2 regions of the Paenibacillus sp. FSL M7-1414 genome follow, and region 2 is predicted to be linked to the other one. Evidence: riboswitches for the same ligand, from Rfam matches in the RefSeq annotation. Region 2 holds a riboswitch; the other holds the start of a gene.
The links. A riboswitch is a leader RNA that binds a small molecule or an ion and turns the genes downstream of it on or off. The one in region 2 is predicted to bind glycine.
Positions count from the first base shown of each region.

Region 1: another riboswitch for glycine. It lies ahead of gcvT (glycine cleavage system aminomethyltransferase GcvT); the one in region 2 lies ahead of sdaAB (L-serine ammonia-lyase, iron-sulfur-dependent subunit beta).

Region 1 is NZ_JBBOOS010000001.1:5,318,560-5,325,458, reverse strand. Features, by position in the region: gene gcvPA (aminomethyl-transferring glycine dehydrogenase subunit GcvPA) at 1-403, opposite strand, end outside; gene gcvT (glycine cleavage system aminomethyltransferase GcvT) at 400-1,536, opposite strand; glycine riboswitch at 1,753-1,853, opposite strand; glycine riboswitch at 1,857-1,979, opposite strand; gene gcvH (glycine cleavage system protein GcvH) at 2,323-2,715, shown strand; gene MHH92_RS23095 (PTS mannitol transporter subunit IICB) at 3,135-4,589, shown strand; gene MHH92_RS23090 (BglG family transcription antiterminator) at 4,628-6,730, shown strand; gene MHH92_RS23085 (PTS sugar transporter subunit IIA) at 6,727-6,899, shown strand, end outside.
Region 2 is NZ_JBBOOS010000001.1:518,442-525,340, forward strand. Features, by position in the region: gene MHH92_RS02475 (LolA family protein) at 1-338, shown strand, start outside; gene MHH92_RS02480 (hypothetical protein) at 547-2,223, shown strand; glycine riboswitch at 2,358-2,482, shown strand; glycine riboswitch at 2,487-2,623, shown strand; gene sdaAB (L-serine ammonia-lyase, iron-sulfur-dependent subunit beta) at 2,761-3,450, shown strand; gene sdaAA (L-serine ammonia-lyase, iron-sulfur-dependent, subunit alpha) at 3,440-4,417, shown strand; gene MHH92_RS02495 (alpha-glycosidase) at 4,601-6,361, opposite strand; gene MHH92_RS02500 (response regulator transcription factor) at 6,590-6,899, shown strand, end outside.

The DNA.
Region 1 (6,899 bases), 4.8 Mb from region 2:
TGGCATTGGCTACAGCCATACCGGTTAATTCACAGATGTAGGATTGAAATTCGAAAATGGCCTGTAGTTCACCTTGGCTGATCTCAGGCTGATAAGGTGTGTAGGCAGTGTAAAACTCGGAACGGGAAATGACATGATTGATGACGGAAGGAACATGATGATCATATATGCCAGCGCCGAGGAAGCTGGCGTGTGTTTCGAAATTGGCGTTGGCGCCAGCTTGTTTGGACATGTGACGTGTCAGCGCATATTCATCAAGTTTGGAGGATACGGGCAGCTCGCCCTGATAACGAATCTCTTTTGGAATGTCCTGAAACAGATCCTCCAGCGTATCCACACCGATGGTTGCGAGCATGGCGCTCTGATCTTGTTCAGTCATGGGAATGTAACGGTGCTTGCTCATGCTTGATCAGCTCCTTGAGTAGGTGTCTTCGACGTACGTGTCCGTTTATGAAAAGGGGTCTTCACGACCTCGGCTTTTAGTTTCTTGCCGCGGATCTCAATCTCAAGCGGGGTTCCCAGCGCAGCGTATTTGCTGTCGATGAGGGCAAGCCCCAGATTACGCTTCAATGTAGGTGATTGCGTGCCTGTTGTCACTTCACCAATCTGTACGCCTTCGGCGTAAATCGGATAGTGGGGGCGGGGAATACCGCGCTCCAACACTTCGATGCCGACCAGTTTGCGGGCGGGCCCGTCAGTTTTTTGCTGTAACAAGGCTTCGTGTCCGATAAAAGGTCCGGCATTCAGCTTCACAAACATGCCAACACCAGCCTCAAGCGGAGAGATAGTTGCCGACAATTCCTGTCCATACAGAGGGAGCTTTGCTTCAAAGCGCAGTGTATCCCGAGCACCGAGGCCTGTCGGTACAAGTCCGTGACCTTCACCGGCTTGCATTAACCCATTCCAGACCACAGCGGCCTGATCTGCAGGAACATATAGCTCAAAGCCATCTTCACCGGTATAACCGGTACGGGACAACAGTAATTTTACTCCACATACTTCAGCATCCTGCACAAAACGAAACGGTTCAATCGAGCTTACATCCGTATCTGTAACTTTCCCGATAATGTCTACAGCCAGTGGACCTTGCAAGGCGAGTAGCGCCGTCTGCTCCGAATCATTGGTCATGCTTACGCCGGGGATCAAGTGCTCTTGCAGCCACGCCCAATCCTTGTCGATGTTGGAGGCGTTAACCACAAGCATATAATGCTGATCTTCCAGCTTATACACGAGCAGATCATCCACCACACCGCCATCTGGATAACACATCAGGGTGTACTGGGCTTGACCGGGAACCAGCGTGGTCACATCATTAGTCATCATTTGTTGCAAAAAAACTTCAGCCTGCTCACCCTGTACAGTGAATTCGCCCATATGGGATACATCAAACAGTCCAGCACGCTCGCGTACCGCTTCATGTTCTTTCTGGATTCCGCTAAATTGTACGGGAAGCTCCCAGCCTCCAAAATCAATGCACCGTACGCCTTCATATTGCTGATATAGTGGGAAGAGTGGTGTTCTAAGCAAATCAGACATCAAATCACCTCGTCATGGGCCGTCAGCCGGCCGGATATACAATCGTGGATCAATGAACCAGGGTATTTTTAAATTTTCAGCTAGATATTTTCATCACATAAGTATGGTAAGGCAGCTATGGCAGCGCCATTCTACATCCTGTTTTTCGTTTTTTGGGAAAAAGGAAAAGGACAGGCCAAAGAATCGGCATGCCAAGTAGCACGCTGTATTCTAAGGCTCTGTCCCTTGTACCTGAGAGTTACCCCGCTGCGTTGTGCAGCAGGTTTCCCCTTGGGTGATCATAACGCCCGCACAGGGCGAATAGATGCTCTCCAGAGTTGCGTCCCGTAAAAGTCCTTTTGCCTGAGAGATTCACCTCCGCTTATCGGTGGTTTACTCCTTCGGCGTTACCTCATGTACATCCCGAATCGGGTGTCACGGGTAATCTCTCCCTTTACATTCATCCGCGGGTATAACATAGTCCAATAAACACATTTACTCCTTTCATTAAAACGTGAATCCACTACCGATGTCAAGAACGATATCATAGATAATGATTTAAAACCGAATATTTATTTTATTTTTTATGTTATTGTTCGTATATTTAAAAAGACTACGCTTACTATTCTAATATTCACCAGTATATGAAGAAAGAGTGTAATCCGGTTACAGGATTTAGAGGTGTTCAGCAAATAAATTGTGAGGTATCTTGACATTTGATTCAAAAATATCATACGCTATGTTCTGGGAAAAAGGTTAAGGTCAAAGAACGCATGTACTCATTAATGAAAAGCGAGGCGGATATCGATGAGCGAATTGAAAAGTGATTTCCTGTACAGTGAAGAGCACGAATGGGTGCAAACCGTAGGGGAGGATACTGTACGTATTGGCATTACCGAGTTCGCGCAGCATCAGCTGGGTGACATTGTGTTTGTGGAATTGCCTGACCTTGAAACCAATGTAAAAGCAGAGGACAGCATTGGAACGATCGAATCGGTCAAAACGGTGTCGGACTTGTTCTCTCCCGTCACTGGTTCAATCATTGCGGTGAATGATTCGTTGCAGGACTCACCTGAACTTGTGAACAGCTCTCCTTACGAGGAAGGCTGGATGATTGAGATCCGTGTTGAGGGAGATCTGACAGCAGCATTGTCTACATTGATGAATGCAGACGCGTATCGGAAACATACGGAAGAATAGTATCAACGAACTTGTACTTATTAACATATATTTTATAATTAAATGATATGAGCTTCATATTGTTTCGACCTGTGTGAGCCGGATGCTTGCACAGGTTTTTTGTGCTTTCCAAGAATGGTTTTGAATGTGGAATGAAGCAGATTGTGGATGTAAATCACCTGATTGGACCAAGCTATAGTTTAGAAAATGATTCTGGAAATGACAAAAGTCATAGGCAAGAAAATCCTTGTGTACCAATGGGTTCAGCCATTATGCATCAAGTAAAACGATTACATAACCTAATGTTGTCATCATTGTTCATGACGAAAGTACGCTTTCATTTCATTGAACAGGAGAGCATTCTCGCTTAGGATTACAGCAGGGGAGAAATGATACCCCTTTCATAAATCATAATCACTTGATCCAAGGAGGATAATACAATGAGTAATTTGGACCAATCGTCCAATTCCAAAGGTGGGCTACGGGTAGGTGTTCAGCGTTTTGGCCGATTCCTGAGTGGTATGGTCATGCCAAATATGGGAGCGTTCATCGCCTGGGGATTAATTACGGCTCTGTTCATTCCAACAGGCTGGTTCCCTAACGAGACGCTTGCACAGCTAGTTGATCCGATGATCAAATATTTGCTGCCACTGTTAATTGGTTACACCGGAGGTACGATGGTGCATGGTCAGCGTGGTGGTGTCGTGGGTGCCATTATGACCATCGGGGTCATCGTGGGTAGTGATATCCCGATGTTCCTCGGTGCCATGATTGCCGGACCACTGGCAGCATGGATTATCAAAAAGTTCGATAAATCCATTGAAGGTAAAATTAGAGCCGGATTTGAAATGCTGGTTAACAACTTCTCAGCCGGTATTATTGGCGGAATCTTGGGGATTTTTGCGCTACTGGGCATCGGACCTGCTGTAGAAGCGATTAGCAAAGTATTATCTGCCGGGGTACAAGGGTTAATGAATCTTGGTTTGCTGCCGCTGGTCAACCTAATCATCGAACCAGGTAAAGTATTGTTCCTGAACAATGCAATCAACCACGGGATTCTGACACCGATTGCAACAGATCAAGCGAGAGAATTAGGGAAATCCGTATTATACATGCTTGAATCAAACCCGGGTCCGGGACTTGGTATCTTACTTGCTTACTGTTTCTTCGGACGCGGAATGGCTAAATCTTCTGCACCGGGTGCCGTAATCATTCATTTCTTCGGGGGAATTCATGAGATCTACTTCCCTTACATTCTGATGAGACCGATTCTGATTCTTGCCGCAATTGCGGGTGGCGTCGCAGGTACATTAACATTCATGCTCACCGGAGCAGGACTTGTTTCAGCACCATCACCGGGTAGTATTATCGCGTATTTCTTCTTAACACCAAAAGGTGGATACCTGCCGATGTTCGCAGGGGTGCTTGTAGCAGCCGTCGTTTCTTTCCTGGTTGCAGCAGTGTTGCTGAAAACGGGTAAACAAAAGGACGAAGATCTGGAGTCCGCATCCAGTCGGATGAAAGACATGAAGAGTCAAGGAACCCTGCCAAACGCTGGTATTACGGCTAATCAAAGTGAAGCAGACAGAGCCGCAGATATGGCTTCTTCTACCTTCAAAACAGACGTGAAGAAAATTGTCTTCTCCTGTGATGCAGGCATGGGGTCAAGTGCCATGGGTGCTTCCATTCTACGCAAGAAGATGAAGGCAGAGGGGATTGACGTTACGGTGACCAATACGGCTATCAGTGATATCCCGCCGGATGCAGACGTGGTGATCACACAACAAGTATTGACCGATCGTGCCCGCTCCGTTGCGCCGAACGCAGAACATATATCCATCGACAACTTCCTAAAAAGCCCGGAATACGATGCGCTCGTTGAACGTCTGAAGTAATTGCACGCATTTGTTTTCCCTGAGCCGGAGGCTGAGATATGAGTATTACCAAAAGACAACGTGAAATCGTGGAGTTCCTGCTGGAGCATCCACATGAAGTCACTGCCGGCGAAATCGCCGTTGAAGTAAAGGTCAGTACCCGAACGGTTCACCGGGAGCTGCAAATGATTGAACAATGGCTTGAACCTTTGGGCATGAAGCTGGAAAAAAAATCAGGAACCGGTATCCGAATCGATGCCGGTTCCGATGATCTGGCTGTATTGCGCCAGCAACTAGAGGGTAAAGAATATGTAGATTTTACGCCAGAAGAGCGTAAGCTCTTCATGCTTTGCATCCTGCTGGATGAACCGGAGCCTGTAAAGTTACTCGCCTTGGCTTCGGATCTGAAAGTGACCGTATCCACCGTAACCACTGATCTGGACGATCTGGAGTCACGGATTCGTCAGGCGGGACTAAAGCTGGTTCGCAGACGTGGATATGGCGTCAAGATTAACGGAAGTGAGACGATTCATCGCACAGCCATAGCTGCACTTGCTCTCGAATTTTTGGATGAGTCGGACCTATTCGGAAGACAGCCAGAACAGGGAGGCTCCATCGTAAACCAAAAATTGTTGGATATGATTGGACACGGTGATGTGCTTACGGTCGAAAATGCATTATGGCAACCAGACATCGAATGGCTGGAGAACATCCCGGAACGCCAATACATGAAGTTGCTGATTCAATTATCCGTAGCGGTTGTACGTATTCGTAAAGGCTTTGGCATTGGCCGTATACCTCCCCTGGAGAACAAGGGAGATGAAGTCGCAGAGCAGGATGAGATGAAGGTTCCGCCTTATATGGCTTCCCGCTTGTGTGGTGTGTTATCGACCCAGCTGGGGCTGACATTCTCCCAAGATGAGCAAGCTTATTTTCACAGACTATTAGTTGAGACAGAGCAGCGGATTCATTCTTCGCGGCTGTTGCCAATAGACGATTTGATTTTACTGGACAGGGTACATTCACTGATTGATCAGATGCAGGCGAGAACACATTACGCCTTTCATGAGGATCGTTTGCTTCGTGAAGGTCTGCTTGGTCATATGCAACCTGTCATGGAGCGAATTGAAGGGCAACAGATGATTCGTAATCCGCTACTGCAGCAGATTCGCAAGGATTATGATTCTCTCTTCGAAGAGGTCAAACAATCCGTGCATCAAGCTTGGCCAGGCACAGAAGTTCCGGATGAAGAAATTGGTTTCCTGGTCATGCATTTTGGCGCTTCCATCGAGAGGTTACGTGCACTGAAACGTGAGATCAGGGCAATCATCGTGTGTACAAGCGGAATCGGATCATCACGTATGCTCTCCAGCCGACTGTCCAAGGAGATTCCCGAGATTCGGATCATGGACAGCGTGTCTTGGTATGAAGCTGCCCGGATACCTACAGATGAATATGATCTGGTGTTATCCACTGTTGATCTGCCGATGGATGAGCATCAGTATTACAAAGTGAGTCCACTGCTTACGGCAGAAGAGAGCGAACGTCTGCGTCATTTTATCCGAACAACAACATTACAACGACAGCATAATAAGCCCCGTGAAATAGAGGTTCAGACAACAGGTCGTTACTCGGACCCTGACGGAATGGAAGCTATTTTAGTTGAAATCGTCCGAATTATTGGCAAGTTTCAGGTGTACCCGCTGGATAACCAGGATATCGGATTCTATAAAACGGTGTATGCGATGTGCAACGTACTCCATGGATCTGGTGTATTGAAGGAACCGGAGGAGGTCGCGAAACGGTTGGAGGCACGTGAGGCAGTGGGGAGTCAGAAGATTCCCGGCACAAGACTTGCGCTGTTTCATACACGCAGTGAGGGGATCTACAGGCCGTCCATTAGCTTGTTTCAACTCACTGAGCCACTCCTTCGTACGCCGGATGATCCGACAGGAGTTACCCATGTCCTCTTGATGCTCGGTCCCAGAGAATTATCCAAGGAAAGCCTGGAGGTTCTCAGTGAGATCAGCGCACTGTTATTACAGGAAGAAATGATTACATTGCTGGAAAAGGGAATCAGGGATGAACTCATTCATTACCTGTCCCAGGAACTTGTTGGATTTTATCGCAGTAAAACCGAAATTGGAGGTCAACCATTATGAGTATGTTAACAACAGATAAAGTCATCATGAATGCGACGGCTCAGGACAAATATGAAGCGATTCGTATGGCAGGGCAGATTCTGAAGGATGCGGGACATATTACCGCTGATTACATTGAGAAGATGATTGAACGAGAAGAGATTGTTTCGACCTATGTAGGGAACGGCTT
Region 2 (6,899 bases):
TGAGTGGAGAATTCGAACTATCACGGATCGAAATGTCTACATCGCGCGGTGAGCTGAGCAGAGATGAAGTAACCTTGTATTATGTAAGTAACGACAAGGTAGAAGTCAGCCTGACGGTATTCAAGATGCCGGAAGAAAATGTGGACGATACACTAATACCGGATGAAGCCGAGATTAAGGTTCGTAACACCGAGGGTTCATATATGAAGAGCATTCGGAACATATCATGGAGTGAGAATGGCTTGCGGTACTCCATCATGGGTGAAAACGAAGGATGGACAAAGGCAAAGCTGCAAGCTTGGGCGGAAGAACTGACCCTTACCAATCCGTCTAGATGAGCTAAAGAATAATAATAAGGTTGCCGCAGAAACGAAGCGGCAGCTTTTTTTGTATATTCTCCTTTTGGTGTGGTGGATATCTATTCGATCTCCGTTCAGTCCATTCCAAAAAGGCAAGAGGGCAACTTCACGTTTACAGTTCAATATGCATATTTATAGGAGACAATCTTGATTTGGTGATGGAGGCAGGAGAAGGGGGCATCGCAGGATGGCTGTTTTATCAACAGGGCCAATTGAAAATAATATAGTGGTGGGAAGCGGCGAGCGTCCTACACAGAGAATTACAGTGAAATTAGACAATCGGAGTCTCACTAGTTTCTCTACCGTTCTGGTTCAAGGCTATTATTTGAATGGTGTTCGCACACTATACGTTGAGGAATTGTTTAATGTTTTGCCTAACCAGGTTATAACAAAAGACTATTATGCAGATTTGGATGCATTTGAGTTTATATTTACCACAGGTGATGATGCGGAGGATGAAGTTCAGATTTCCGTATGGGGGAAAAACCAGAACGGTCAACTGGTAACGGCACATCGTTTGGTGTCTGAGGAATTGTTAGGAGCGGACCTCGGTCTAGTCGGGGTAACGGGTGCGACTGGAGCTACAGGGACAGCAGGGGTTGCGGGAACAACTGGTCCTACAGGGGCTACAGGTGTTACAGGACTGACAGGAGTTACTGGTCCTCCTGGAGGAACTACGGGATCGACGGGAGAGACCGGTGTCACTGGGACCACGGGGGAGACAGGATCTACCGGAGTGACAGGAGTCACGGGCGCTACTGGAAGTACGGGGACCACAGGAGAGACAGGGCTTACGGGAGTGACGGGTATTACTGGGAGTACAGGAATAACAGGAACGACTGGAGTCACCGGGAGCACAGGGGAGACAGGGTCTACTGGAGCCACAGGTGTCACCGGTAGTACGGGAATAACAGGAACGACTGGGGCTACAGGTGCGACAGGCGTAACGGGTGCGACCGGAGTTACTGGAGATACGGGAGAGACAGGCGTAACGGGTGCGACCGGAGTTACTGGAGATACGGGAGAGACAGGCGTAACGGGGACGACAGGAGTTACTGGAGATACGGGAGCGACAGGCGTAACGGGGACGACCGGAGTCACTGGTGTTACAGGCGCAACAGGCGTAACGGGGACGACCGGAGTTACTGGAGATACGGGAGTGACAGGCGTAACGGGGACGACCGGAGTTACTGGAGATACGGGCGCGACAGGACTTACAGGAACGACCGGAGTTACTGGGGCTACAGGTGCAACAGGCGTAACAGGGGCGACTGGAGATACTGGTGTTACAGGTGCAACCGGATTGACGGGAGCAACAGGAGTCACTGGAGATACAGGCGCAACGGGAGTAACAGGGACGACCGGAGTCACTGGTATTACAGGTGCGACAGGCGTAACGGGGACGACCGGAGTCACAGGGGTTACAGGTGCAACAGGAGCTACTGGATCGACAGCAGCTTCTGCCCCTGCGGATTCTTCCTTGTTTGCTGATAGCCAGACCACGGCGTTGGGTCTTTCATTAGTAGCTGAAACGACGATTCAGACACTTAATGTACCTGTAGTGGCAGGTCAACGCGTGAAAATCGATAATAGTACACAAATAGCAATAGTTGTAGGGGCTAACTGGAGTATTGCGTATAACATTAATCTGAGACGTAATGGAGTTTTAATTAATCAATTGCAGCTCTCACGAAGCGGTAATGCTTCGGGAACGTTGAGGTTTCTTTCCTCCAACACTTACGTGGATACATCCCCGGCTACAACGACTAATGCATACACGATAAGTATCCAATTTACGACAACTAGCAACGTCACGAGTGCCTCAGCGGAAGTGAGAAATATTAATGCTATTCGTTTCAGTTAAAATAGACATCGAACTTATGATAATTACACGTTACTTTTGTTGACATATATGATATTGTACATTACTCTATGGGTATACACGATCAAAAACTTAGAAATGTACCAATTCGAATCGAATTAAAATAATACAGCGGATGATAACGAGCGGGAGAGACCTGGGTTAGCCGAGCAATATGGCTAGTGTTCAGGCACCGAAGGAGCAAGCTGCTGCGCACCCGGCGCAGTGGTTAATCTCTCAGGTAAATGTACCATCGTTGGACGCAACTCTGGAGAGTGCGCGAACTGCGCCACCCAAGGGGTATATGATCAGTCAGCCCGGTGAACTTGTCTGTAATCGCAGGCAGTGCACCCTTGTCGTGAGACACTGCTGATCGTGAAACTCTCAGGTATCGAGGACAGAGAGAGGGCCTAAGGCCTTCTTCTGTCCTTTTTTGATGTCATCATATCTAAATAAGGGACATTGTGGATGAAACTCCTGGATCGAAATGACGAATACATTTTACAAATATGAATCATGATTAATAATGGAGGGTTACAAGTGCGATTTAAAGATGTTTTCTCAATTATTGGTCCATCGATGACGGGGCCTTCAAGTTCACATACAGCTGGTGCGGCAAGGTTAGGAAGAATTGCTCGGCAGTGGCTAGGATGTACGCCAGATCGTGCCCGGCTGACCCTGTACGGTTCATTTGCAGATACGTATCAGGGGCACGGAACAGATTTGGCACTGATCGGTGGTCTGCTGGATTATGTCACAGATGATCCGCGTATCCCGGATGCAGAGCAATACGCAGAGGAAGCGGGCATGGAGGTTGAGTTTTATACAAGTGGCCTACCTGCTCCTCATCCAAATACGGTCAAAATTGAGTTGTGGCATGGAGAACGTGCCTGCTCCTTAATCGGTGCATCCATTGGTGGTGGGAGCGTATCCGTGCATTCGATGAATGATTTTCGTGTTCAGATTAGTGGTGAGTTTCCAACACTCGTTCTGCGACATGCGGACAAAGCAGGGGTGCTTGCATCGGTAACGTCCACGATCAGTTCATCCGGGGTTAACATCGGGTATATGCAGGTGGACCGGAAAGCCCGTGATGGCGAAGCACTTACCGCGATGGAAATGGATGGCGTGCCTAATCCTGATATGCTCAAGCGTCTAAGGGAGCTGGACCATGTATTGGACATTCGTGTCATTGATTTGAAGAGAGGAGTTGATTCGGATGCGGTTTAAACATTTGCACGAACTGAATACGATCTGTACAGCAGAATCCAAAACCATTGCTCAGCTGATGATCGAGGAGCAAGTTCAGGAGACCAATACACCGGAAGCGGATGTTGTGAAACAGATGTGTGAATATTATCAGGTGATGAAGAAAGCGGTACGCAAAGGGTTAACGGAAGATACGACATCACGCAGTGGATTAACAGGTGGAGACGGGAAAAAAATGGCCGAGTACATTCGCAAAGGTGAGACTTGTTCAGGAGATGCTTCCGCACTTGCCATGGCGTATGCCCTGTGTGTATCTGAAGTGAATGCCTCCATGGGTCGGATCGTGGCAACACCAACAGCCGGTTCCTGCGGCATTATCCCGGGTGTGTTTATTAGCTCACAGGAGCGGTTTGGCTGGACGGACGAACATTTGGTGAACGGGTTGTTCTGTGCGGGAGCGATTGGTTATGTTATCGCCAACAATTCATTTATCTCCGGCGCCGAAGGTGGCTGTCAGGCGGAAGTGGGTTCCGCTATCGGCATGGCTGCGGGTGCCATGGTTGAACTGCGTGGAGGTACACCGGAACAGGTTGTTCATGCCGTTGGTTTGGCGTTAAAAAATACACTGGGCCTTATCTGCGATCCGGTCGCAGGCCTTGTTGAAATCCCATGCATCGTCCGTAATGGACTGGGTGCAGTTACGGCGCTGGCTGCGGCTGATATGGCCCTGGCCGGAGTGCGTAGTGCCATTCCTTCAGACGAAGTCATCGATGTCATGCTGGAAGTAGGCAGTGCAATGCCGAGCCGACATCGGGAGACAGCCCAAGGTGGACTGGCCCAGACACCAACAGGCCGCAAAATGATGCAAAAGCTGGCTAAACCAAAGGCAAAGCGTGCCGAGCCTGAGCCGGAGTCGAAGCCAGCGGATTCTGACACAACTACAAGTGGGGCGGACAATGCTCAAGTGGACAAGGGTACTCAGGTTTAAGCTGAACCGGGACCACCGATATATAAATCAGTGACATTATGATGTATAACGGCGAATACAAAAATACAAAAACAAGCGTCCGCGAACCCGAATCCGGGTTATGCAGGACGCTTGTTTTATGCTACCAGATGAAGCGAAGTTAGGATACTTATATTTGACTTCAGATGAATGTGTATTATGACTCTAGTTCTGGCTCACAGCCGTACTCAGTACGGCATATCCATACGCGGGCAATTCAATGGCGAGTACGCCATCTTCCTTGGCGGTACGATGGTTTCCGCCGAATAACTCGGTCCATTCCTCGTCACCGGCCTCCAGCTCGACAATAGCCGTCTCTTCTGATCGATTGAACAGAACCAGAATGCGTTCCTCTTCATTTTGTCGCTCAAATACCAGTTGGCTGCCATCGGGACGAGCCTGCAGGAAACGAACGGTGCCTTCTGCACGCAGGGCAGGATGCGCATGACGCAGGGAGATCAGTTTCTGATAAAAGTCGAACAGCTCTCGGTCTTGCTTCGCTTCATCCCATTCCATGCATTTACGGCAGCCCGGATCGTGTTCGCCGTCCATGCCAATCTCGTCTCCGTAATAGATGCACGGCGCGCCCATATAACTGAACTGGAATAACGCAGCCAGCTTCATCTTGCGCTGGTCGCCTTCACACAGCGTGAGCAGCCGCGGAGTATCGTGGCTGTCGAGCAAGTTAAACGCCACTTCGCTGGCCTGAAGCGGATAACGGGATAACTGTCGCCCGATGGAGTTTGCGAACTGTTCGGCGTGCATCGTATTTTTCACAAAGAATGCATTCACGGCATCGGTAAACGGATAGTTCATGGACGCATCGAACTGGTCGCCTTGCAGCCAGGAGGAAGACTCGTTCCATACTTCGCCCAGAATGTAGGCATCCGGATTAGCGGCTTTGACTACACGGCGGAAATCACGCCAGAATGCATCGTCCACTTCGTCTGCCACATCCAGCCGCCATCCGTCCGCGCCCACTTCCTTAATCCAGTACTCGGCAACCTCCAGCAGATAAGCCTTAACCTCGGAATTCTCCGTATTCAGCTTTGGCATGTGCGCTTCGAATCCGAAGGTCTCATACGTAGGAATGCCGTCCTTCACGTCCAGTGGGAATTCGTGTACATGGAACCAGTCCTTATATTTGGATTGTTCTCCGTTCTTCTGCACATCCGCAAACGGCGCAAATGTCTTCCCGGAATGGTTGAACACAGCATCCAGAAGTACGCGAATTCCACGTGCGTGGCACAGCTCGACCAGTCGTTTCACGGTATCTGCGTCACCAAAGTGCCGGTCTACCCGCAGGTAGTCTTCTGTATCGTATTTGTGATTGGTGGTGGCTTCAAAGATGGGGGTGAAGTAGATCGCATTAATGCCAAGATCGCTGATGTAATCCAGATGATCGATCACGCCCTGAAGGTCACCGCCGAAGAAATTGAAAGGTGTCGGCTCACCACCCCACGGCTCTACCTTTTCCGGACTAATATCCGGGTTGCCGTTGGCGAATCGTTCAGGGAAAATCTGATAGAACACTGCATCTTTAACCCATGCAGGGGGTGTGAATACAGCTCCGGCATGAATATAAGGGAACTGGAACATACGACCCGGATCGTCTGGTTCTTTTTCCTGGAAGTCCGTCTCGGTCATCCAGATCTGTTCGTCTCCGTTTTTGAGCAGAAAAGAGTACTTCAGTCGGTGGTAGGGAGGTTTCACCTCACCCTCGAAGTAATCGAACATGGAGTCAGAGGTGAACTTTGTTAAGGGAACCAGCGCTTTGGTTGCATCCCACGCATATTTATCCCCGGTCAGGGCATGTACCTCGGTCAGATCATTCTTTTTGGTACGCAGGCGCAGGTGGATTGTATTTTGGTCATAGGCATAGGCCCAGTTTCGTTTCGGTTGATGATAGATGGCTTCCAGCAGCATAATGAAATTCCTCCCGTCAGGTGTAGAACTGATATGTACTTGGTAGACTTGATTAATATGACATTCCCAACGTTAATGGATAAGCTATAATTAGCATGTGTGGTAACGTAAAGGACTTCAACATTTGCTCAACAAGACATGAATCCATATGTTATAGACAGCTTTTATCATGATGATGCTCAGATATATCATTAACCCAATGGGGGCAGAAAGGAAACGAATATTCGGATGAAAACCAAACTGTTATATATTGAAGACGATACGGAAATTGCGACTTGGGTCAGAGCCGATCTGGAGGAGCGCGGTTATGAGGTGGTATGGCTCGGCAGTGGTGAAGGCGCAGCGGAGGCTGCTGTCGGTTGCTCACTCATTATTCTGGATGTCATGCTGCCTGGGCTGGATGGATTTACGGTGGGCCAACGACTGAAAAAAGAACATCCCGCAGTGCCCATTGTCATGCTCTCGGCCAGAACGTCCATTGACGACAAGTTGCACGGTCTTGATTTTGCCGATGACTATGTGACCAAACCATTTCACC